Regions from separate parts of the Klebsiella sp. SYXHC3 genome, predicted to be linked through region 1. Evidence: predicted binding sites of a transcription regulator. Region 1 holds the regulator's gene; each other region holds the start of a gene.

Region 1 (5,484 bases):
GTTAACATTCTCAACACAATAACATGTAACACTCGCGACAGCGTTACACAGTAAATACGATATTCAGGTGAACATTCACCTAATTAATGTGAGAAAAAACAAAAAGTTATAAGGAGAGTAGCAATGTCGTTCGAATTACCTGCATTACCATATGCAAAAGACGCCCTGGCGCCGCACATTTCCGCAGAAACCCTGGAATACCATTACGGTAAACATCACCAGGCCTACGTGACCAACCTCAACAACCTGATCAAAGGCACCGCTTTTGAAGGCAAATCTCTGGAAGAGATCGTTCGCTCTTCTGAAGGCGGCGTTTTCAATAACGCAGCGCAGGTCTGGAACCACACTTTCTACTGGAACTGCCTGGCGCCGAATGCCGGCGGTGAGCCGGAAGGCGAACTGGCCGCAGCGATTAACAAATCTTTCGGTAGCTTCGCTGATTTTAAAGCGAAATTCACCGATGCCGCGGCGAAAAACTTCGGCGCAGGCTGGACCTGGCTTGTTAAAAACGGTGACGGCAGCCTGGCTATCGTCTCCACCAGCAACGCCGGCACCCCGCTGACTACCGATGCGACGCCGCTGTTGACCGTTGATGTCTGGGAACACGCCTACTACATCGACTACCGCAATGCCCGTCCTAATTATCTGGAACACTTCTGGGCGCTGGTAAACTGGAAATTTGTTGCCGCCAACCTGGCAGCATAAAAATAAAACCGCAGCAGGGTTACCCCGCTGCGGTTTTTTCTTAGTGCGACTTAGTTATTCGCTAACGCTTCTTCTGGTTGTGAACGCCCGCCAAACAGCACCACCGCCAACGCCAGCCCGGCAATAATCGCCCCCATCACCGGCACAAAAGCATAACCGAGACCGCCGGATATCACCGCGCCGCCCGCCGCCGCGCCCAACGCATTACCGAGGTTGAAAGCGCCAATGTTAACCGACGATGACAGGCCCGGCGCTTCGTGCGCCACGCGCATTACCCGCATCTGCAACGGTGGAACCACCGCGAAGGTTGCCGCGCCCCACACGACCATGCTGACGGCAGCACCCAGTTGCGATTGCGCCAGCAACGGAATGGCCAACATGATGGCAATCAGTAACAACAGGAACCCTTTCAGCGTTCCGGAGACTGAACGGTCGGCAAATTTACCCCCCAGATAGTTGCCAAGCGAGAAACCGACGCCGATCAACACCAGCATGGCGGTAACAAACAGCGGTGAAGCGTGGGTGATGGTATGCAGTACCGGAGAAATGTAGGTATACAGCGTGAACATCGCCCCGGCGCCCAGCACGGTAGTCAACAGCGCAGAGAGTACCTGAGGACGCATCAACACCGAAAGCTCGCGCTTCACGTTCGGACGTTCGCCGGCGCTACCCTTCGGCAGGGAGAACCACAGGCTGACCATCGCAATTAATCCCAGACCCGCCGTGGCGAGGAAAGACATTCGCCAACCGATGGTTTCGCCAAGCCAGGTGGCAGCCGGTACGCCGCCGATATTGGCAATGGTCAGCCCCATAAACATGGTCGCGACCGCACTGGCCTGTTTGTGTTTTGGCACCACGCTTGCGGCAACGACCGAGCCAAGGCCGAAGAACGCGCCATGATTGAGGCTGGTGATAATACGCGACAGCAGTAGCGTCGTGTAATCCGGCGCAATAGAAGAGAGCACGTTGCCGAGGGTGAAGATCCCCATCAGGAAGATCAATGCATTGCGGCGAGCGCGATGCGATAGCAGCAACGTCATTAACGGCGCGCCGACCATCACGCCAATGGCATAGGCGCTAATCAGCATCCCCGCGGCCGGAATAGAAACATCGACGCCTTTGGCGATAACCGGCAGTAATCCCATCGGGGAAAACTCGGTGGTACCGATACCAAAGGCACCGATCGCCAACGCGAGTAAGGGAAAGTTGATTTTCATTCAGAGACTCCATCAGGCCGATTCAGGACACGGCATTACATCAGAAGCCAAAAGCATGACATCAATCACAGAAAAACAGAAGTAAACGAAATGACAAAAGATTTTTGCAGATTTGCTAATAATGGCGGGATGGGAGGGGAAGCCCCCTCCCTGCTGGAATCAGTGCAGTACCGCGGTCAACGCGGCGGCGACGATCAGACCCAAAACAATAACCGTCGTTGTCAGCGAAAACTTTAAATTTGTGTCCATCAATTTTCTCCCCTGATTATCCCCACATAGAAAGTGAGCTTGCTCATTTTTGCACAAAAATATGCAAAAATCTTCCCGGATTTAGAGTGATGCACATTTTTGCTCTTCCCCTTTGCCGCGAGATAGGACAAAATCCCACGCTAATTTGAAAGCGTATCGGCCATTGACCCCTTCCTGTCGTTCTGTGTCGTTTTCCCAGGTGTTGCAATGTTGAGCATTGTATACAGGGTGTGTATAGGCAAACGTTTACGTATCGATAATCAGACGATCAGGTCAAGGTCTGGAGTGAGAAGTAATGGCAACTATTAAAGATGTAGCGAAACGCGCAAACGTTTCCACTACAACTGTATCACATGTGATTAACAAAACCCGTTTCGTGGCGGAAGAGACGCGCAATGCGGTGTGGGCGGCAATTAAAGAACTCCACTATTCGCCAAGCGCCGTGGCTCGCAGCCTGAAAGTCAATCACACTAAATCGATCGGTCTGCTGGCCACCAGCAGCGAAGCGGCCTATTTCGCTGAAATTATCGAATCCGTAGAAAAGAGCTGCTTCCAGAAAGGCTATACCCTGATTCTGGGCAACGCCTGGAACGATCCGGAAAAACAGCGCGCCTACTTGTCGATGATGGCGCAAAAGCGCGTTGACGGCCTGCTGGTGATGTGTTCCGAGTACCCTGAGTCGGTGCTCAGTATGCTCGAAGAGTATCGTCATATTCCGATGGTGGTGATGGACTGGGGCGAAGCCAAAGCGGACTTTACCGACTCGGTTATTGATAATGCCTTTGAAGGCGGCTATATCGCCGGCCGTTACCTGATTGAACGCGGCCATCGTGAAATTGGCGTTATTCCGGGCCCGCTTGAGCGCAACACCGGCGCCGGGCGCCTTGCCGGCTTCATGCAGGCGATGAAAGAAGCGCATATCAATGTGCCGGAAAACTGGATTGTTCAGGGCGACTTTGAACCGGAATCCGGCTACCGCGCCATGCAGCAGATCCTTAATCAGCAGCATCGCCCAACCGCCGTGTTCTGCGGCGGCGACATCATGGCGATGGGCGCTATCTGCGCCGCCGACGAAATGGGCCTGCGCGTGCCGCAGGATATTTCGCTGATCGGATATGATAATGTGCGCAACGCCCGCTACTTCAGCCCGGCGCTGACCACAATACATCAACCCAAGGACTCGCTCGGAGAAGCGGCATTCAATATGCTGCTCGATCGCATTGTTAATAAACGCGAAGAGTCGCAGTCCATCGAGGTGCATCCACGTCTTATCGAGCGCCGCTCGGTTGCCGACGGCCCGTTCGTCGATTATCGTCGTTAACACCCTCCTCCGGCGCCGGTTATTCCGGCGCCCGCAACCACTCCCGATTCAACGTTTCGCTGTCGCCAAGATAGTCAAGCAGCCAGCTTAAAGCGGGTGAAGCATCGCTTTGTTGCCAGGTCAGGCAGCAGGCGGCATCCGGGAATGGGTTTTCCAGCGTCAAGGCCGTCCACTCCCCGCTATCGATATGCGGGCGGGCGAAATGGCCTGGCACCATCCCGACGCACAATCCTGCCGATAGACAGGTGGCTGAAGATTCCCAATCCGGCACCACCACCCGCTTCTGGTTATCAAGCAGCCAGGTTGTGCGCTTCGGCAGCGAGCGCGAGGTATCTTCGCGCACCAGGGACGGCCAGTTGCGCAACACGTCATCACTGAGCGGCCCTTCCATCTGCGCCAGCGGATGACTGCTGGCGACGACACAGTGCCAGTTCAGCATCCCCATATCGCGAAAAGCGTAACGCCCTCCCACCGGTATCGAACGCGTCGCGCCGATAGCGAGTTCTACCCGCCCATCGGCTAACGCATCCCAGACGCCGTTGAAAACTTCCTGAAAAACGATCAGTTCGACATCGCTAAAATGGCGATAAAAATCAACGATCATCTGGCGCATCCGCGCCGGTTTAACGATATCGTCCACCGCAATGGACAGCTGGCCGCGCCAGCCGTTAGCAATTTGCTGGCACTGCTGGCGGGTGATCTGCATTTTTTTGATAACAGAACGCCCTTCCTGCAAAAACCAGTGCCCGGCGGGGGTCAATTCAACATCACGATGGCGACGTTCAAAAAGCGGAACCGCAAGCCACTCCTCCAGCTGTCGCACCGTATAGCTCACCGCCGAAGGTACGCGGTGCAACTCCTGCGCCGCGGCGCTGAAACTCCCGTTACGCGCTACAGCATCAACCACTTCTAAGGAATATTCAGACCACATATTCTGCCTGCAAAATTTTTGAATGCATGTGACAAATAATAGCGTTTCACAAGGCGGATTACACTCCCTACACTCTGCGGCATCGTACCTGCATCAGTAGAAAGAGAACGTTATGCAACAACCTGGGAAAGGATTTTTAGTGTGGCTGGGCGGCCTGAGCGTGCTTGGCTTTCTGGCCACCGACATGTATCTACCGGCCTTTGCCGCCATTCAGCAAGACCTCAACACCTCTGCCGCATCGGTTAGCGCCAGCCTGAGCTTATTCCTCGCGGGCTTCGCGCTCGGCCAGTTGTTCTGGGGGCCGCTGTCGGACCGCTATGGCCGGAAACCGATTCTGCTCGCCGGGCTGGCTATCTTCGCTCTTGGCTGCCTTGGGATGCTGTGGGTACGCGACGCGACGCTGATGCTGGTACTGCGTTTTGTCCAGGCGATCGGCGTATGCGCCGCCGCGGTGACCTGGCAGGCGATGGTGACCGACTACTATCCGGCCCAGCGCACCAACCGCATTTTCGCAACGATCATGCCGCTGGTCGGGCTCTCTCCGGCGCTGGCGCCGTTACTCGGCAGCTGGCTGTTAGTTCATCTGGAATGGCAGGCTATCTTCGCCACCCTGTTCGCTATCACCTTACTGTTGATGCTGCCGGCTTTTCGTCTGAAGGCGGTCGTCAAACCTGCTGGCGAAACCCAGCAGAAACTTACCTTTATGGCCCTGCTGCGTTCACGTGAATATAGCGGTAACGTACTCATTTATGCGGCGTGTTCCGCCAGCTTCTTCGCCTGGCTCACCGGTTCGCCGTTTATCCTCCATGAAATGGGCTATGGCCCAACGGTGATTGGTCTTAGCTACGTGCCGCAAACTATCGCCTTCCTGATCGGTGGTTACGGCTGCCGCGCGGCGCTGCAAAAATGGCAGGGTCATCAGATGCTGCCCTGGCTGCTGGTTGTTTTTGCGCTGAGCGTGGCGGCGACCTGGCTTGCCGGGATACAGGATCATCCGTCACTGGTTGCGCTAATGGTTCCGTTTTGCATCATGGCGATTGTGAATGGCGGGATTTACCCTA
Region 2 (5,484 bases), on a different contig from region 1:
CGGGACGTTGACATCAAGCAGTGGGAACAGCAGTTCGCCGACTCGCCAGGCTTCCTCAAGGTGCGGGTAGCCGGAGAAGATAAAACTGTCGATGCCAAGTTCAGCGTATTCATTGATACGTTCAGCGACGGTTGCCGCATCACCAACCAGCGCGGTACCCGCGCCGCCGCGCGCCAGCCCGACCCCGGCCCACAGGTTCGGGCTGATTTCCAGCTTGTCGCGACGGCCGTTGTGCAGCGCCGCCATGCGATGTTGGCCAACAGAATCGGTTTGCGCGAAGGCGGCCTGCGCGCGGGCGATGGTCTCGTCATCCAGATGGGAGATTAAGCTCTCCGCCGCTTGCCATGCCTCTTCATTGGTTTCGCGGACGATGACGTGCAAACGAATACCAAAGCGGACGCTGCGGCCGAGGCGCGCGGCTTTCTCACGCACCTGGGCGATTTTTTCCGCCACCTGAGCCGGCGGTTCACCCCAGGTCAGGTAAAGGTCGACCTGTTCGGCGGCCAGATCCTGTGCAACGTCCGAGGAGCCGCCAAAGTAGAGCGGCGGTCGCGGTTGCTGCTGCGGTGGGAAGAGCAGTTTCGCGCCGCGCACGTGCTGGTGCTTGCCGTGGAAAGTCACGGTTTCACCTTCCATCAGTTTGCGCCAGATATGGGTGAACTCGGCGGAGGCTTCATAGCGTTCGGTGTGGTCGAGGAATACCCCATCGCCAGCTAATTCATTCGGATCGCTGCCGGTGACCAGGTTGAACAATGCCCGGCCATTAGAGAGCCGGTCAAGGGTAGCCGCCTGGCGCGCGGCGATGGTGGGGGATACCACGCTTGGGCGCAGCGCGACAAGAAACTTCAGCCGCTGGGTGACGGGGATCATTGAAGCGGCAACCAGCCAGGCATCTTCGCACGAGCGCCCGGTGGGAATCAGTACGCCGGTGAAGCCGAGGCGGTCGGCGGCCTGGGCGATTTGCTGCAGATAGCTGTAGTCTACCGGGCGCGCGCCTTCGTCGGTACCCAGATAGCGGCCGTCACCGTGGGTGGGTAAGAACCAGAACATATTCAGACTCATGATTTCGCTCCTTGTGCGGGGGCAGGCTGCCAGATACGGTTTTGAATAGTGATTTTTTTCGGTACCAGCTTGTTCTCATAGAACAGATCGGCGGTTTGCTGTTGGCGAGCGGCCGTTTCAGCGCTTACCGGCGATATCGCAGTTGGCGGACGATGGTCGAGATAGCTGGCAATCACCGCTTCGGGTAGCCCCATCGTTTTAGCCAACAGGGCAATACTTTGCTGGCGATGGCTGATGGTCAGGGCATCCGCCTGGCTAAAGGTCGCCAGCACCCCTTCGATAAAGGCGCCGTTCTTTTCGGCATAAGGACGGGCGGCAAGATAGAACGAACCGGTTTGCTTCAGGTCGCTCCCATCTTTCAGTACCCGTACCCCGCCTTGCAGCAGCGCCGCAGAGTAATAGGGATCCCAGATAGCCCAGGCATCAACATTACCCTGCTGAAAAGCGGCGCGGGCATCGGCGGGGGCAAGATACACTGGCTGGATATCGCTGAATTTCAGCCCTGCCTGCTGCAGAGCGCGCAGCAGCAGATTGTGCGAGCTTGAGCCTTTCTGGAACGCCACCTTACGGCCTTTCAGTTCAGCCACGCTGTTGATTGGGCTTTTATCGGCGACCAGAATCACTTCCGCTTTCGGTTTCGCGGGTTCAGCGCCGATATAGACCAGATCGGCGCCGGCAGCCTGAGCGAAAATCGGTGGAATATCGCCGGTGCTGCCGATATCAATACTGCCGACGTTCAGCGCTTCCAGCATTTGCGGCCCGGCAGGAAATTCGACCCACGAAATCTTAGTTTGCGGATAGCGCTGCTCCAGCAGCTGATGGCTCTTCGCCAGCACCATACTGACGCTGCCTTTCTGGTAGCCGATGCGTAACGCTTCCGGCGCCTGCGGGGCCGCATGCGTAATAAAGGAAAGCGCGAGTAGCCCGCCGAGAGTCAGGGCACGCAGAGGATTAAGCATGCTCAACCCCCTGTAAGGTCTTTAGCCCCGGGATGCGGCTGTTACGGCGATTCAGCGCCTGCCAGAAGGTCTCCAGCGCCTGGTCGAGACGGTGTTGCAGATTCGGTGTGAACTGCGGTTTATGTTGATAATCGGTGACCTGGCTGTCATCGGCGAATACGCCATGGAGGATCTCCTGCGCTTTGAGAGCATTAAGCACCGGCTTCAGGGCGTAATCGACCGCCAGCATATGGGCGATGGTGCCGCCTGTCGCCAGCGGCAGGACAATTTTGCCTTCCAGAGCGCGTTCGGGGAGCAAATCCAGTAGCGTCTTCAGCGCGCCGGAAAAAGAGGCTTTATAGACGGGAGTGGCGATAATCAGGCCATCAGCGCCGGCCAGTTGTTCATTTAAGGTATGCAGAGCGGGGTTATCGAAGCGGGCGTAAAGCAGATCTTCGGGATCAAAATTCTGTAAATGCCAGTGATAGACTTCGATGTCGGCGGCGGCAAGTTTCTCTCTGGTGTACTCCAGCAATGCGCTTGAGCGAGAAGGGTAGCGGGGACTGCCCGCGAGTGTAATAACGCGCATACTCTCTCCTTATAACCAAATGTTTGCATTTATCTATAATTGATAACATTTTATGGCAGTGTGACAGAGGGCGTTTATTTCCCTAAATGATTTTTCCGGGGTTAAATTGCCAAAATGCGCATAACAGGCGGCAGAGAAGTAAACGTTTGCGTTGGACGCGTGATTTTTTGTCGCAGGTCAATTCCCTTTCGGGCGCGGATCGAACATAATACGCCCCCGGTTTGCACACCGGGAATCCAGGAGAGTTCATGTACTATCCCTTCGTTCGTAAAGCTCTTTTTCAGCTCGATCCTGAGCGCGCTCATGAAGTAACCTTCCAACAATTACGCCGCGTCACCGGCACGCCGCTGGAAATGCTGGTTCGACAAAAAGTACCGTCGAAACCCGTTACCTGCATGGGGCTCACTTTCAAGAATCCGCTGGGGCTGGCGGCCGGGCTTGATAAAAACGGCGAGTGCATTGATGCGCTCGGTGCGATGGGCTTCGGCTCAATCGAAATTGGTACCGTGACTCCGCGTCCGCAGCCGGGCAATGACAAGCCGAGGATCTTCCGTCTCGTCGATGCCGAAGGTTTGATCAACCGCATGGGCTTTAATAACCACGGCGTTGATAACCTGGTCGAGAATGTGAAAAAAGCGCATTTTGACGGCGTACTGGGGATTAATATCGGTAAAAATAAAGATACCCCGGTAGAGCAGGGTAAAGATGATTATCTGATTTGTATGGAAAAAGTCTATCCATACGCTGGATATATCGCCATTAATATCTCCTCGCCGAATACCCCAGGGTTACGTACTCTGCAATATGGTGAAGCGCTGGATGATTTACTCAGCGGTATTAAAAATAAGCAGCTCGAACTTCAACAGAAACATCAAAAATATGTTCCTGTGGCGGTGAAGATCGCCCCGGATCTTTCTGTCGAAGAATTGATCCAGGTAGCCGACAGCTTAGTCCGCCATAATATTGATGGCGTCATTGCTACCAATACCACCCTCGATCGTTCACTGGTGCAGGGGATGAAGCATTGTGATGAAACCGGTGGGTTGAGTGGTCGTCCATTACAATTAAAAAGCACCGAGATTATTCGTATGCTGGCCACGGAATTAAATGGTCGTTTGCCCATTATCGGAGTTGGCGGTATTGACTCGGTGATTGCCGCTCGTGAAAAGCTGGCTGCTGGCGCCACGCTGGTGCAGATTTATTCCGGGTTTATTTTTAAAGGGCCACCGCTGATTAAAGAAATTGTTACACACATCTAATCTTTTCCCCTTCTGAATCTTCCCCAGGGCTTTATTTCCGGCCCTGGTTGTTTTATATTCCTTCATTGTTGCTTATTTAGACATTTTAGTCTTTTCTTAATTTTAGAAATTATTCTGTAGCAGGATGCCATTGCTTTGCAGAAGGAAGTGGAAGAGGACGGGGGTAGAAATGCGGATTAAACCTGACGATAACTGGCGTTGGTATTACGACGAAGAGCATGACCGCATGATGCTCGATCTGGCCAATGGTATGTTATTTCGCTCACGTTTCGCCCGGCGCATGTTAACGCCTGACGCTTTCGCGCCGTCGGGATTTTGCGTCGATGACGCGGCGCTCTATTTTTCTTTTGAAGAAAAATGCCGCGATATTGAATTAAACAAAGAGCAGCGTGCCGAATTAGTATTAAATGCCTTAACCGCGATCCGTTTTCTGAAACCGCAGATGCCGAAGAGCTGGCATTTCACTACTCACCAGCAGAACTGGCAGCCGACCAGCGGCGACGCCGCCAGCGTGTGGATCAGCGATACCGGCGAGCAGGTCAATTTGCTGGTGGTCGAACCGGGTGAAAACGCCACGCTTTGCCTGCTGGCGCAGCCTGGACTAACTCTGGCAGGGCGGGTGATGCAGTTAGGCGATGTGATTAAAATTATGAACGACAGACTGCAGCCGGCACAGAGCGCGGCCAGCTACAGCCTGGGGCAGGCGGTTTAAGGTGCCAGGCGCAGCGCGGTTTTCGGTACGCAGCTGCAGCATAAAATGGTGCCATCCGCGGCGACCGCATTTTTCTTTAACGGACTCACTTCACCCTCTTCCAGGCGGATACGACAACTGCCGCAGATCCCGGCGCGGCAGGAATAAGGGATACGAATGCCCTGTTGTTCCAGTTGCTCCAGCAGTACCTGCTGGTTATTGCCGGTAAACTGTTGCCCCTGCCACTCAATCTCAACCGTCGCTTTTGGCTGCGCATCGGCCGCCAGCGTATCGTCGCTATCGCCAGCGCCATAGACTTTCGCCGGGCCGCGCGTCAGCACTTCCACCTCATCACCCACGCGGATAACGCCGCTGTTGCGGGCGATCAGGTTCTGGCCAAAATCGACATCGCCATTATCCTGCGCGGTACGAAAACGCTTTAACGTCTCCAGCGGCTCGCCGGACGGATGCTTTTGCCCACGCTCCGGGCTGACGGTGGTGAAAATGCAGCGGCTGCAGGGTTTGGCGACGTCAAATACCACTTCGCCGATGCGAATAACTTTCCAGCTATCTTCATCCCACGCCGCGGCGCCGGTGACCACCAGATTAGGGCGAAACTGTTCTATGCTTACGCTGGCAGGGCAACGTTGCTGCAGATCGCGAAGCGAGGCTTCATTGGCGAGCAGGTAGGGATAACCATCGGCGAAGGAGAGCGGCACCGCGTCGTGGCGTTTTACTCGCCGGGTTAGCTGCGGCCCGAGCCAGCGCAGTTGGACGTCGCGGTTGAAGAAGCCGCTGAGCCACTGGTTGATGGCGGCTGGCGCGATCAAGGCGGTGAAATGGTTGCCCCACACCTCCGTCGGCTCGCCCTGGGGAGCGAAATCATCAAAGCGCACCAGCGCGCTGCTGCCATCCGGCGCGGTCAAGTGCAGGCCGTCATGAAGC
Region 3 (5,484 bases), on a different contig from region 1:
AATTTTGCGCGTAATCTCACGTTTTGCCCCTGAGCGTGACGGCGAATGTGAAAGGGTACGCAGATATTTCCGCGGTAGCGATTTCGACCCTACGCTGAGGGTGAGAGAGATGGTGAGATAGTCCCCACGTTGATTTCCAGGACATGCTATGAACATTTATCTTTCGCAGCGCCATCCCCATGCGGATGGCGTGACGCCTGATACTGAACTCTTTCAACAGGCGCTGGACGAACTGGCGCAGGCTGGCGGCGGCCGGTTGGTGGTTGATTGCGGCAGGTACGCGCTCGGCGGTTTACGGATAGGCTCGAACACCTGTTTGTGGCTGTCGCCGGGCGCCGAGCTTATCGTTAGCGAAAACTATGATGACTTTGCTCAGGCGACGGCGCTGAGCCGGGCGGAATCTTCAGATCGGGCCTTTCTGTATGCTGTGGATGCGCAGAATATTACTATCTGCGGAGGCGGCGAGATTTACGGCAGCGCTGATGGCTGGTTTTCCCGTGGCGTTGATGCCATGGGTTACCGCATGCCAGCCAGGGCGCGTCCGCGGATCATTTTGCTGGAAAATTGCCGTCGCGTCCGGCTGGAGAATATCACCGTACGGCATGCCCCGATGTGGACAATTCATCTGGTCTCCTGCATGGGCGTGGTGGTTGACGGCGTCACCGTCGACAACGATTTGACGATGGCTAATACCGATGCGCTGGATATCGATAGCTGCCAGCAGGTACATATCGCCAATAGCTATTTCAGCGCGGCGGATGATGCCATCTGTCTGAAGACCACCGATAAACCTGAGCGTATCCAGCGACCGTTGCGTCAGGTAACCATCGTTAACTGCACGCTGCGCTCGAAAAGCTGCGCCTTTAAAATCGGTACTGAAACCTGGCAGGATATTGAAGATGTGCTGGTGAGTAACTGCACTATCTTTGACTCCAATCGCGGCATTGGCCTGATATCCCGCGACGGCGGGCGGCTACGGCGGATGATTTTTAGCAGCATTGCTTTTGATTGCGTGAGCGCGCCGGCCTGTCATTGGGGCGAGGCGGACCCTGTTTTCCTTTCCGCGCGCCGCCGCGATCCGGCGATTGAACCCGGCGAAATCTCACAGATCCAGTTCCGCGGGCTGGTTGGCGAGTGCGAAGGCGCGATAAACCTGCATAGTGAAACGCCAGGTCAGATCCGGCGCATTCTGTTTGACGGCGTGCAGCTCACCCAGAAGCTGAACCTGGCAGCGGAGCAGGGGCTTTATGATATCCGCCCGCCGTGCAATCCGATGTCGCCGACCGGGATGGGGATTGATAACGCCTGGTGTCTGAATCCGCAAAGCGGCCGAGTTTGGGGGGTCGAACCTTATCCCGGCGGTTTGCCGGTACTGTATGCCAACGGCGTAGCGGGTCTGACACTGCGCGAATTTGATTATCAGCGCCCGATACCATTACCGGCAGCCTGGAACCCTAACGCGCTATGTCTGGAAAACGGCGATAATTAGCGAGGAAATAAGAGAGGAAGGTGCCCCGGCGATTGCTCCGGGGCAGGTCGAACTTATTCTTCGGCGGCATAGCCCTGCGGCGGCAGCTTGCGATTATCCAGCCACGCAGAGTTAGCTTCCATACGCAGGCGGCCATCAACAAACCAGCTCACCACCAGCGGATAGATATCGTGCTCCTGCGCCTGAACGCGGGCGGTAACGTCATCTTCGCTGTCTTCCGGAAATACCGGCACCCGAGCCTGTAAGATCACCGGCCCGCCGTCGAGCTCGTCGGTGACGAAATGCACCGAGGTGCCATGTTCCTCATCACCGTTTTCCAGCGCCTGGCGATGAGTATGCAGCCCTGGATATTTCGGCAGCAGAGAAGGATGGATATTCAGCAAACGCCCCTGATAGTGGTCAACAAACGCTGGGCTAAGGATGCGCATATAGCCTGCCAGCACCACCAAATCCGGTTGGAAGGCGTCGATTTGCTGCATCAGCTCGCGGTCGAAGGCTTCGCGGCTATCAAACGCTTTCGGCGAGAGCGCGAAGGCCGGAATACCGGCCTCGCGGGCGCGCTCAAGGCCGAATGCTTCGGCCTTATTGCTGAATACCGCACGCAGGGTGCCGTTGATTTGCTTCCGGGCGCAGGCATCAATAATCGCCTGTAAATTACTGCCGTTACCGGAAATCAGCACCACAATGTTTTTCATTCAATGACCACGCGTTGTTCGGCATCGGATGCCTTGATGTACCCGATTTTCCAGGCGTTTTCACCCTGCTCGTTCAGCAGGGCGATGGCTTTATCCGCCTCGGCTGCCGGCAGCGCGACCAGCATGCCGACGCCGCAGTTAAAGGTGCGGTACATTTCGTGGCTGCTGACATTACCGGCGGTTTGCAGCCAGTTGAAGACTTCCGGCCACTGCCAGGAGGACTCGTCGATTACCGCCTGGGTGTTGTCCGGCAGTACGCGCGGAATATTTTCCCAGAAGCCGCCGCCGGTCAGGTGGGCGATGGCGTGAACGTCGACGTTGGCAATCAGATTCAGAATCGATTTGACATAGATGCGGGTCGGCGCCAGCAGGTGGTCGGCCAGCGGTTTGCCGTTGAGGTCGGTGGTCTGCGGGTCAACGCCGCTGACTTCGATAATCTTACGCACCAGCGAGTAGCCGTTAGAGTGCGGGCCGCTGGAGGCAAGCGCGACCAGGACGTCGCCGTCAGCCACTTTGCTGCCGTCGATGATTTCTGATTTTTCTACCACGCCGACGCAGAAACCGGCCACGTCATAATCTTCACCATGGTACATACCCGGCATCTCTGCCGTTTCGCCGCCAACCAGCGCGCAGCCGGACTGTAAGCAGCCTTCGGCGATGCCGTTGATGACGCTTGCCGCGGTGTCTACGTCCAGTTTACCGGTCGCGTAGTAGTCGAGGAAAAACAGCGGCTCGGCGCCCTGAACTACGAGGTCATTGACGCACATAGCGACCAGATCGATACCGATAGTGTCGTGACGTTTAAGGTCCATCGCCAGACGCAGCTTGGTGCCGACGCCGTCGGTACCGGAGACCAGTACCGGTTCGCGGTATTTCTGCGGCAGAGCGCACAGCGCGCCGAATCCGCCCAGTCCGCCCATCACTTCCGGGCGACGGGTTTTCTTCACCACGCCCTTAATACGGTCGACGAGAGCGTTGCCTGCATCAATATCCACGCCGGCATCTTTATAGCTGAGAGAGGTTTTATCGGTCACTGCGAAGTCTCCACGCGTTTGCGGTAGCAAGAAAAATCGGCGCAATTCTAACAGGGAAAGCAAACGTTTGCGAGCCTGCTTTACACTCGATTTAAAACGGCTAACAGATGAGCAAATTTGATACTGTTCACGAAAATGAAACCGGGTACAGTCTTCTGCTTGCCTCGCCTTTAATGAATGATCATTATGCCAATGAAACCGGTTTCTGTTTGGTGAAAAGCGCATAACGATCGTCTATAGGGAGAGTATATGTCCGGATTCAAAGAAGGTTTTTTGTGGGGCGGCGCGGTAGCGGCGCATCAGCTTGAGGGCGGCTGGCAAGAAGGAGGGAAGGGGATTAGCGTCGCGGACGTGATGACCGCAGGCGCCCATGGGGTGCCGCGAACGATCACCGACGGCGTACTGCCTGGTCATAACTATCCCAACCATGAGGCAATTGATTTTTATCATCGTTATAAAGAAGACGTAGCGCTGTTTGCCGAACTGGGATTTAAGTGTTTCCGTACTTCAATTGCCTGGACGCGAATTTTTCCGCGGGGCGATGAGCTGGAGCCCAATGAGGCGGGCCTGCAATTCTATGACGATCTGTTCGACGAGTGCCTGAAATATGGCATCGAACCGGTGATCACGCTCTCCCATTTTGAAATGCCTTACCACCTGGTGACTGAATACGGCGGCTGGCGCAACCGTAAGCTGATTGATTTCTTTGTCCGCTTCGCGAAGGTGGTGTTTACCCGCTATCAGCACAAAGTGAAGTACTGGATGACCTTTAACGAGATCAACAACCAGGCCAACTTCCATGAAGATTTCGCCCCCTTTACCAACTCCGGCCTGAAGTATCAGCCCGGAGAAGACCGTGAGCCGGTGATGTTTCAGGCCGCCCATTATGAACTGGTGGCCAGCGCGCTGGCGGTAAAGGCGGCACGTGAGATTAATTCGGACCTGCAGATTGGCTGTATGATCGCGATGTGTCCAATCTATCCGCTCACCTGCGCGCCGGACGACATCATGATGGCGATGAACGCTATGCATCGTCGTTACTGGTTTACCGATGTGCACGTGCGTGGCCGCTATCCGCAGCATTTGCTCAACTACTTCGCGCGCCGCGGTTTTACGCTGGATATCACCGACGCCGATCGCCTGGCGTTAAAAGAGGGTTGCGTCGACTATATTGGTTTTAGCTACTACATGTCCTTCGCCACCAAAGCGACTGACGATAATCCGCACCTGGATTACGACGAAAGTACCAGCCTGGTCTCCAACCCGTACGTCAAGAAATCGGATTGGGGCTGGCAGATTGACCCGGTTGGTCTGCGCTACTCGCTCAACTGGTTCTGGGATCACTATCAGTTGCCGCTGTTTATCGTTGAGAATGGCTTTGGCGCCATTGACGTGCGTGAAGCTGACGGCAGCGTGGATGACCAGTATCGTATCGAGTATCTCAGTGCCCATATTGCCGAAATGAAAAAAGCGGTAGTGGAGGATGGCGTCGATCTGATGGGGTATACCCCGTGGGGCTGTATCGATCTGGTCTCCGCCGGTACCGGCGAGATGAAAAAACGCTATGGATTTATCTTTGTCGATAAAGATAACGACGGTCGCGGCACGTTGGCCCGCAGCCGTAAAAAATCCTTTGCCTGGTATCAGCAGGTTATTGCCAGTAACGGCGAAAATCTGTAATCGCCAACAAGCATAGCCTTGTCAAAGATAAAAGCCGAAGGGGAACCTCCGGCTTTTTTTGTTTGTTTTATAATGTGTAACAATCCATAAATCACTTTGTTTGATATACGTCAAGCAAGATGGGTATGGCGCAATCCGCAAAAAGCGGTATAATCCCGCGATTTTTTTTGTGGCTGCCCCTCAGAGGAGAAAGAGAATGAAGATCGTGGAAGTGAAACATCCACTCGTCAAACACAAGCTGGGCCTGATGCGTGAGCATGACATCAGTACTAAACGCTTCCGTGAACTCGCCTCAGAGGTTGGTAGCTTACTGACCTACGAAGCAACCGCCGATCTCGCTACCGAGCGTGTCACTATCGAAGGCTGGAACGGTCCGGTCGAAGTTGAGCAGATCAAAGGTAAGAAAATTACCGTAGTGCCTATCCTGCGTGCCGGTCTGGGGATGATGGAAGGCGTGCTGGAGCACGTGCCGAGCGCGCGTATCAGCGTGGTTGGTATTTACCGTGATGAAGAAACGCTGGAGCCGGTTCCTTACTTCCAGAAGCTGGTTTCTAACATTGACGAGCGTATGGCGCTGGTGGTTGAC
Region 4 (5,484 bases), on a different contig from region 1:
GGCGGTTCACTTCACGCGCCATATCGAACAGCACCGAGTAGGCTTCCGGGGTATTGAAGTCGTCATCCATCGCTTCAATAAAGCGCGCTTCGAAGGCTTCGCCGCCGGCAGGCTGCGCGGATTTGTCGGTCCCGCGCAGCGCGGTGTACAGACGCTCCAGCGCCGAACGCGCCTGCTTGAGGTTCTCTTCGCTGTAGTTCAGCTGGCTGCGATAGTGGCCGGACATCAGGAAGTAGCGGATGGTTTCGGCATCGTAGTACTTCAGCACGTCGCGAACGGTAAAGAAGTTGCCCAGCGATTTCGACATTTTCTCGCGATCGACCATCACCATTCCGGAGTGCATCCAGTAGTTGACATATTCGCCGTCGTGGGCGCAGGTCGATTGCGCGATTTCGTTTTCATGATGCGGGAACATCAGATCCGAACCGCCGCCGTGAATATCAAAGTGATTACCCAGCTGTTTGCAGTTCATCGCCGAGCATTCAATGTGCCAGCCTGGACGCCCTTCACCCCACGGTGACGGCCAGCTCGGCTCGCCCTCTTTTGACATCTTCCACAGGACGAAGTCCATTGGGTTACGCTTGACGTCAACCACGTCGACGCGAGCGCCCGCCTGCAGCTGGTCGAGATCCTGGCGCGATAGCAGACCGTAGTTAGGGTCGGTCGGCACGTCGAACATCACGTCGCCGTTATCCGCCACATAAGCGTGACCGCGGGCGATCAGCTGCTCGGTGATTTCGATAATTTCAGCGATATGGTGGGTGGCGCGCGGCTCGTTGTCCGGGCGCAGAATGTTCAGAGCGTCAAAATCTTTATGCATTTCGGCGATCATGCGATCGACCAGCGCGACAAAGCTTTCGCCGTTTTCATTAGCGCGCTTAATGATTTTATCGTCGATATCGGTAATGTTGCGCACGTACTTCAGCTTGTAACCAAGAAAGCGCAGATAGCGAGCGACAACGTCGAAGGAGACGAAGGTGCGGCCATGGCCGATATGACAGAGATCGTAAACGGTAATTCCACACACGTACATGCCAACTTCCCCGGCATGAATAGGTTTAAATTCTTCTTTTTGGCGCGTCAGTGTATTAAAAATTTTTAACATCGAAGATTCCGTGTAGACGTGTGTGGATATAAGTCGCTTATTCTAACCCTAATTCAAACCGGAAGCAGCACACATTGCAAGGTGCATCGACCCCCGCGGTTATGCTATAACAGCCACCTATGTCATACCCAACCTTGGGTTCAGCACTACAATCATCGGAACAGGATGCAAAAATGGTTACTTTCCACACCAATCATGGCGATATCGTAATCAAAACGTTTGACGACAAAGCGCCGGAAACAGTTAAAAACTTCCTGGACTACTGCCGCGAAGGTTTCTACGACAACACCATTTTCCACCGTGTTATCAACGGCTTCATGATTCAGGGCGGCGGCTTTGAGCCGGGCATGAATCAGAAAGCGACCAAATCTCCGATTCAGAACGAAGCTAACAACGGTCTGAAAAATACCCGTGGTACGCTGGCGATGGCCCGTACTCAGGCCCCGCACTCCGCCACCGCGCAGTTCTTCATCAACGTAGTAGACAACGACTTCCTGAACTTCTCTGGCGAAAGCCTGCAGGGTTGGGGCTACTGCGTCTTTGCCGAAGTGGTTGAAGGCATGGACGTGGTCGACAAAATCAAAGCGGTTGCCACCGGCCGCAGCGGCATGCACCAGGATGTGCCGAAAGAGGATGTTGTCATCAAAAGCGTCACCGTCAGCGAATAATTCGTGGCGACACTTTTTATTGCAGACCTGCATCTGCAAACAGAAGAACCGGCGATCACCGCCGGTTTTCTGCGTTTTTTACAGGGGGAAGCCCGTCAGGCTGACGCCCTGTATATCCTTGGCGATCTGTTCGAGGCGTGGATCGGCGATGACGATCCGAACCCGCTGCATCAGCAAATCGCTTCGGCCATCAAAGCCGTCGTCGACGCCGGCGTACCCTGCTACTTCATCCACGGCAACCGCGATTTTCTCGTCGGCCAGCGCTTCGCCCGCCAGAGCGGCATGATCCTGCTCGCCGAAGAAGAGCGGCTGGACCTCTATGGCCGTGAAGTGTTGATTATGCATGGCGACACCTTATGTACCGATGACCCCGGTTACCTGGCGTTTCGCGCTAAAGTCCATACCCCGTGGATCCAACGTCTATTTCTCGCCCTGCCGCTGTTTATCCGCCGCCGCATCGCCGCTAAAATGCGCGCCGATAGCAAAGCCGCTAACAGCAGCAAATCGATGGAAATTATGGATGTGAATCCGCAGGCGGTCGTTGACGCGATGGAGCGGCATCAGGTGCAGTGGCTGATTCACGGACATACCCATCGCCCGGCCGTCCATGAACTGCTGGCCAACGGTCAGCCCGCATGGCGCGTGGTCCTCGGCGCGTGGCACAGCGAAGGGTCAATGGTGAAAGTCAGCGCCGATGGCGTCGAACTCATCCATTTCCCGTTTTAATTTCGCCAACGATTTCCCTGTATTTCCGCCGACGCAACCGTTTTCCTTGCCGGGATATCGTGCTATTCTCTGTGGCCTCTAAAGCAGTGTGAAGCACACCCACAGGAGTTTTCAGACGCATGTCTTCCCGCAATAATCCGGCGCGTATCGCCATCGTGATGGGGTCCAAAAGCGACTGGGCTACCATGCAGTTCGCCGCAGAAATCCTTGATACCCTGAACGTTCCGCACCATGTTGAAGTGGTTTCCGCCCACCGTACGCCCGATAAATTGTTTAGCTTCGCCGAAAGCGCCGAAAGCAACGGTTATCAGGTGATCATCGCCGGTGCGGGCGGCGCGGCGCATTTGCCGGGCATGATTGCAGCGAAAACTCTGGTGCCGGTGCTTGGCGTGCCGGTTCAGAGCGCGGCGTTAAGCGGCGTTGACAGCCTCTACTCTATCGTTCAAATGCCCCGCGGCATCCCGGTCGGCACACTGGCCATCGGCAAAGCCGGCGCCGCTAACGCCGCCCTGCTCGCCGCGCAAATTCTCGCCCAGCATGATGCCGAACTGCACCAGCGTCTGAGCGCCTGGCGTCAGGCGCAAACCGATGAGGTGCTGGATAACCCGGACCCGCGAGGTGCGGCATGAAACAGGTTTGCGTCCTCGGTAACGGACAGTTAGGCCGCATGCTGCGTCAGGCCGGTGAACCGCTGGGCATCGCCGTCTGGCCGGTTGGCCTGGAAGCCGACCCGGAAGCGGTGCCATTCCAGCAAAGCGTCATCACCGCTGAAATCGAACGCTGGCCGGAAACCGCCCTGACCCGCGAACTGGCGCGCCATCCGGCTTTCGTCAACCGCGACGTTTTTCCGATCATCGCCGACCGCCTGACCCAGAAACAGTTGTTCGACAAACTTGGCCTCGCCACCGCGCCGTGGCAGCTACTGGCGGATAAAAGCGAGTGGCCCGCCGTGTTTGCCCGTCTGGGCGAACTGGCTATCGTCAAGCGCCGCGTCGGCGGCTACGATGGCCGCGGGCAGTGGCGTCTACGCGAGAACGAAACCGCACAACTGCCGGATGATAATTACGGCGAGTGTATCGTCGAGCAGGGAATTAACTTCTCCGGCGAAGTGTCGCTGGTTGGTGCCCGCGGCCGCGACGGCAGCACGGTGTTTTATCCGCTGACCCGCAACCTGCACCAGGACGGCATTCTGCGCGCCAGCGTCGCCTTCCCGCAGGCCAATGCGCGCCAGCAGGCGCAGGCCGAAAGCATGCTGACGGCGATCATGAACGAGCTCAACTACGTGGGCGTGATGGCCATGGAGTGCTTCGTCACCGCCGAGGGACTGCTGATCAACGAACTGGCGCCGCGCGTGCACAACAGCGGCCACTGGACGCAGAACGGCGCTTCCATTAGCCAGTTTGAACTGCATCTGCGCGCCATTACCGATTTACCGCTGCCGCCGCCGGTGGTCAACAGCCCATCGGTGATGATCAACCTAATCGGCAGCGATCTGAACTACGACTGGCTAAAACTGCCGCTGGTACATCTGCACTGGTACGACAAAGAAGTTCGTCCGGGGCGTAAAGTCGGGCACCTGAATCTGACCGACAGCGATACCGATCGCCTGAGCGCCACGCTGGAGGCGCTGAAACCGCTCCTGCCAGCCGAATACGCCAGCGGCGTTTTCTGGGCGCAGTCGCAGCTTAATTAAGCCATTCGTGCCGGGGATTTGATCTATCCCCTTCCCCGGCATGCCCTTCGGCGCGTAGAATCCCCACCTCGCAGTAAGCACATCCCGGTTTTAACTCAAAAGGACGACCCATGGAAAATGGGACACACTATCGCGCCATCCTCAGCGCGGATACGCCGCTTATCGACGTCCGCGCGCCGGTGGAATTTCTGCAAAGCGCGATGCCCGCGGCGATTAACCTGCCGCTGATGAACGATGATGAACGCGCCGCCGTCGGCACCTGTTACAAGCGCCAGGGGCCGGAAGCGGCATTAGCCCTCGGACATAAACTGGTCGATGGCGACCTGCGCGCCAGCCGCCTCAAGGCGTGGCTGTCGGCCTGCGCCCGCTATCCACAAGGCTATCTGTGCTGCGCCCGCGGCGGCCAGCGCTCGCATATCGTGCAGCAGTGGCTGCGTGAAGCAGGCGTCGATTATCCGCTGATTGTCGGCGGCTACAAAGCGCTACGCCAGGCGGCAATCCAGGCTACCGAGGAGCTGGTACAGCGCCCTATCGTGCTGATTGGCGGCTGCACCGGCAATGGCAAAACCCAGCTGGTTTGCTCGCGCCCGGACGGTATCGATCTTGAAGGTCACGCCCACCACCGCGGTTCGTCATTTGGCCGTACGTTGCAGCAGCAACACCCGCAGGCGACGTTCGAAAACCATCTGGCGGTCTCCCTGCTTAAAAAGGCTGAACAACAAACACGTTGGGTGCTGGAAGATGAAGGCCATATGATTGGCGCGAACCACCTGCCGGAGTGTCTGCGTATCCGCATGGCGCAATCGCCGCTGGCGGTGGTGGAAGATCCGTTTGACGTTCGTCTGGAGCGACTGCGCGAAGAGTACTTCGATCGTATGCACCGCGACTTTATTGCCGCCTATGGCGAAGAGAAAGGCTGGCAGGAATATAGCGAGTATCTGCATCACGGGCTGTTTGCCATCCGGCGTCGGCTGGGGCTACAGCGCTTTGCTCAGTTAACCGAACTACTCGACGCGGCATTGTTGCAGCAACAGCGTACCGCCAGTACCGAAGCTCACTTCACCTGGCTGGTCCCGCTGTTAAATGAATACTACGATCCAATGTATCGCTATCAGTTGGGGAAAAAAGCCGGGAAAATTATTTTTCGCGGCAACTGGCAGGAGGTCGCCGCCTGGCTGGCGAAGTAGCTCTCCCAACCAGACGGCTTCGCGGGTAGCGGCGGGCGCCTTACCCGGGCTACCCATGGCACTGGGCCACCCATTGCACTGGATCTGTAGGCCCGCGCAAGCGCA

Evidence for each region. Region 1 encodes PurR, which represses purine synthesis genes. Its sites were predicted from a motif close to CANGCAAACGTTTGCNTG; they were not measured.
Region 2: pyrD (quinone-dependent dihydroorotate dehydrogenase) is a predicted target of PurR. The motif match lies at 2,725-2,742, and genes of this name have one in related genera.
Region 3: purM (phosphoribosylformylglycinamidine cyclo-ligase) is a predicted target of PurR. The motif match lies at 3,275-3,292, and genes of this name have one in related genera.
Region 4: purE (5-(carboxyamino)imidazole ribonucleotide mutase) is a predicted target of PurR. The motif match lies at 2,530-2,547, and genes of this name have one in related genera.

The regions. Positions count from the first base shown of each region.
Region 1 covers NZ_JBXUNG010000001.1:97,811-103,294, reverse strand. Annotated here, with positions in the region: gene sodB (superoxide dismutase [Fe]) at 124-705, shown strand; gene AC2CGP_RS00470 (MFS transporter) at 756-1,922, opposite strand; gene cydH (cytochrome bd-I oxidase subunit CydH) at 2,082-2,171, opposite strand; gene purR (HTH-type transcriptional repressor PurR) at 2,467-3,492, shown strand; gene punR (DNA-binding transcriptional activator PunR) at 3,512-4,423, opposite strand; gene punC (purine nucleoside transporter PunC) at 4,536-5,484, shown strand, end outside.
Region 2 covers NZ_JBXUNG010000006.1:226,633-232,116, forward strand. Annotated here, with positions in the region: gene ssuD (FMNH2-dependent alkanesulfonate monooxygenase) at 1-1,062, opposite strand, end outside; gene AC2CGP_RS16925 (sulfonate ABC transporter substrate-binding protein) at 1,059-2,021, opposite strand; gene ssuE (NADPH-dependent FMN reductase) at 2,014-2,589, opposite strand; gene pyrD (quinone-dependent dihydroorotate dehydrogenase) at 2,838-3,848, shown strand; gene zapC (cell division protein ZapC) at 4,018-4,560, shown strand; gene AC2CGP_RS16945 (YcbX family protein) at 4,557-5,484, opposite strand, start outside.
Region 3 covers NZ_JBXUNG010000011.1:92,628-98,111, forward strand. Annotated here, with positions in the region: gene AC2CGP_RS21040 (glycoside hydrolase family 28 protein) at 149-1,489, shown strand; gene purN (phosphoribosylglycinamide formyltransferase) at 1,543-2,184, opposite strand; gene purM (phosphoribosylformylglycinamidine cyclo-ligase) at 2,181-3,218, opposite strand; gene AC2CGP_RS21055 (6-phospho-beta-glucosidase) at 3,468-4,898, shown strand; gene upp (uracil phosphoribosyltransferase) at 5,095-5,484, shown strand, end outside.
Region 4 covers NZ_JBXUNG010000003.1:259,135-264,618, reverse strand. Annotated here, with positions in the region: gene cysS (cysteine--tRNA ligase) at 1-1,105, opposite strand, end outside; gene ppiB (peptidylprolyl isomerase B) at 1,279-1,773, shown strand; gene lpxH (UDP-2,3-diacylglucosamine diphosphatase) at 1,777-2,499, shown strand; gene purE (5-(carboxyamino)imidazole ribonucleotide mutase) at 2,619-3,128, shown strand; gene purK (5-(carboxyamino)imidazole ribonucleotide synthase) at 3,125-4,192, shown strand; gene mnmH (tRNA 2-selenouridine(34) synthase MnmH) at 4,303-5,379, shown strand.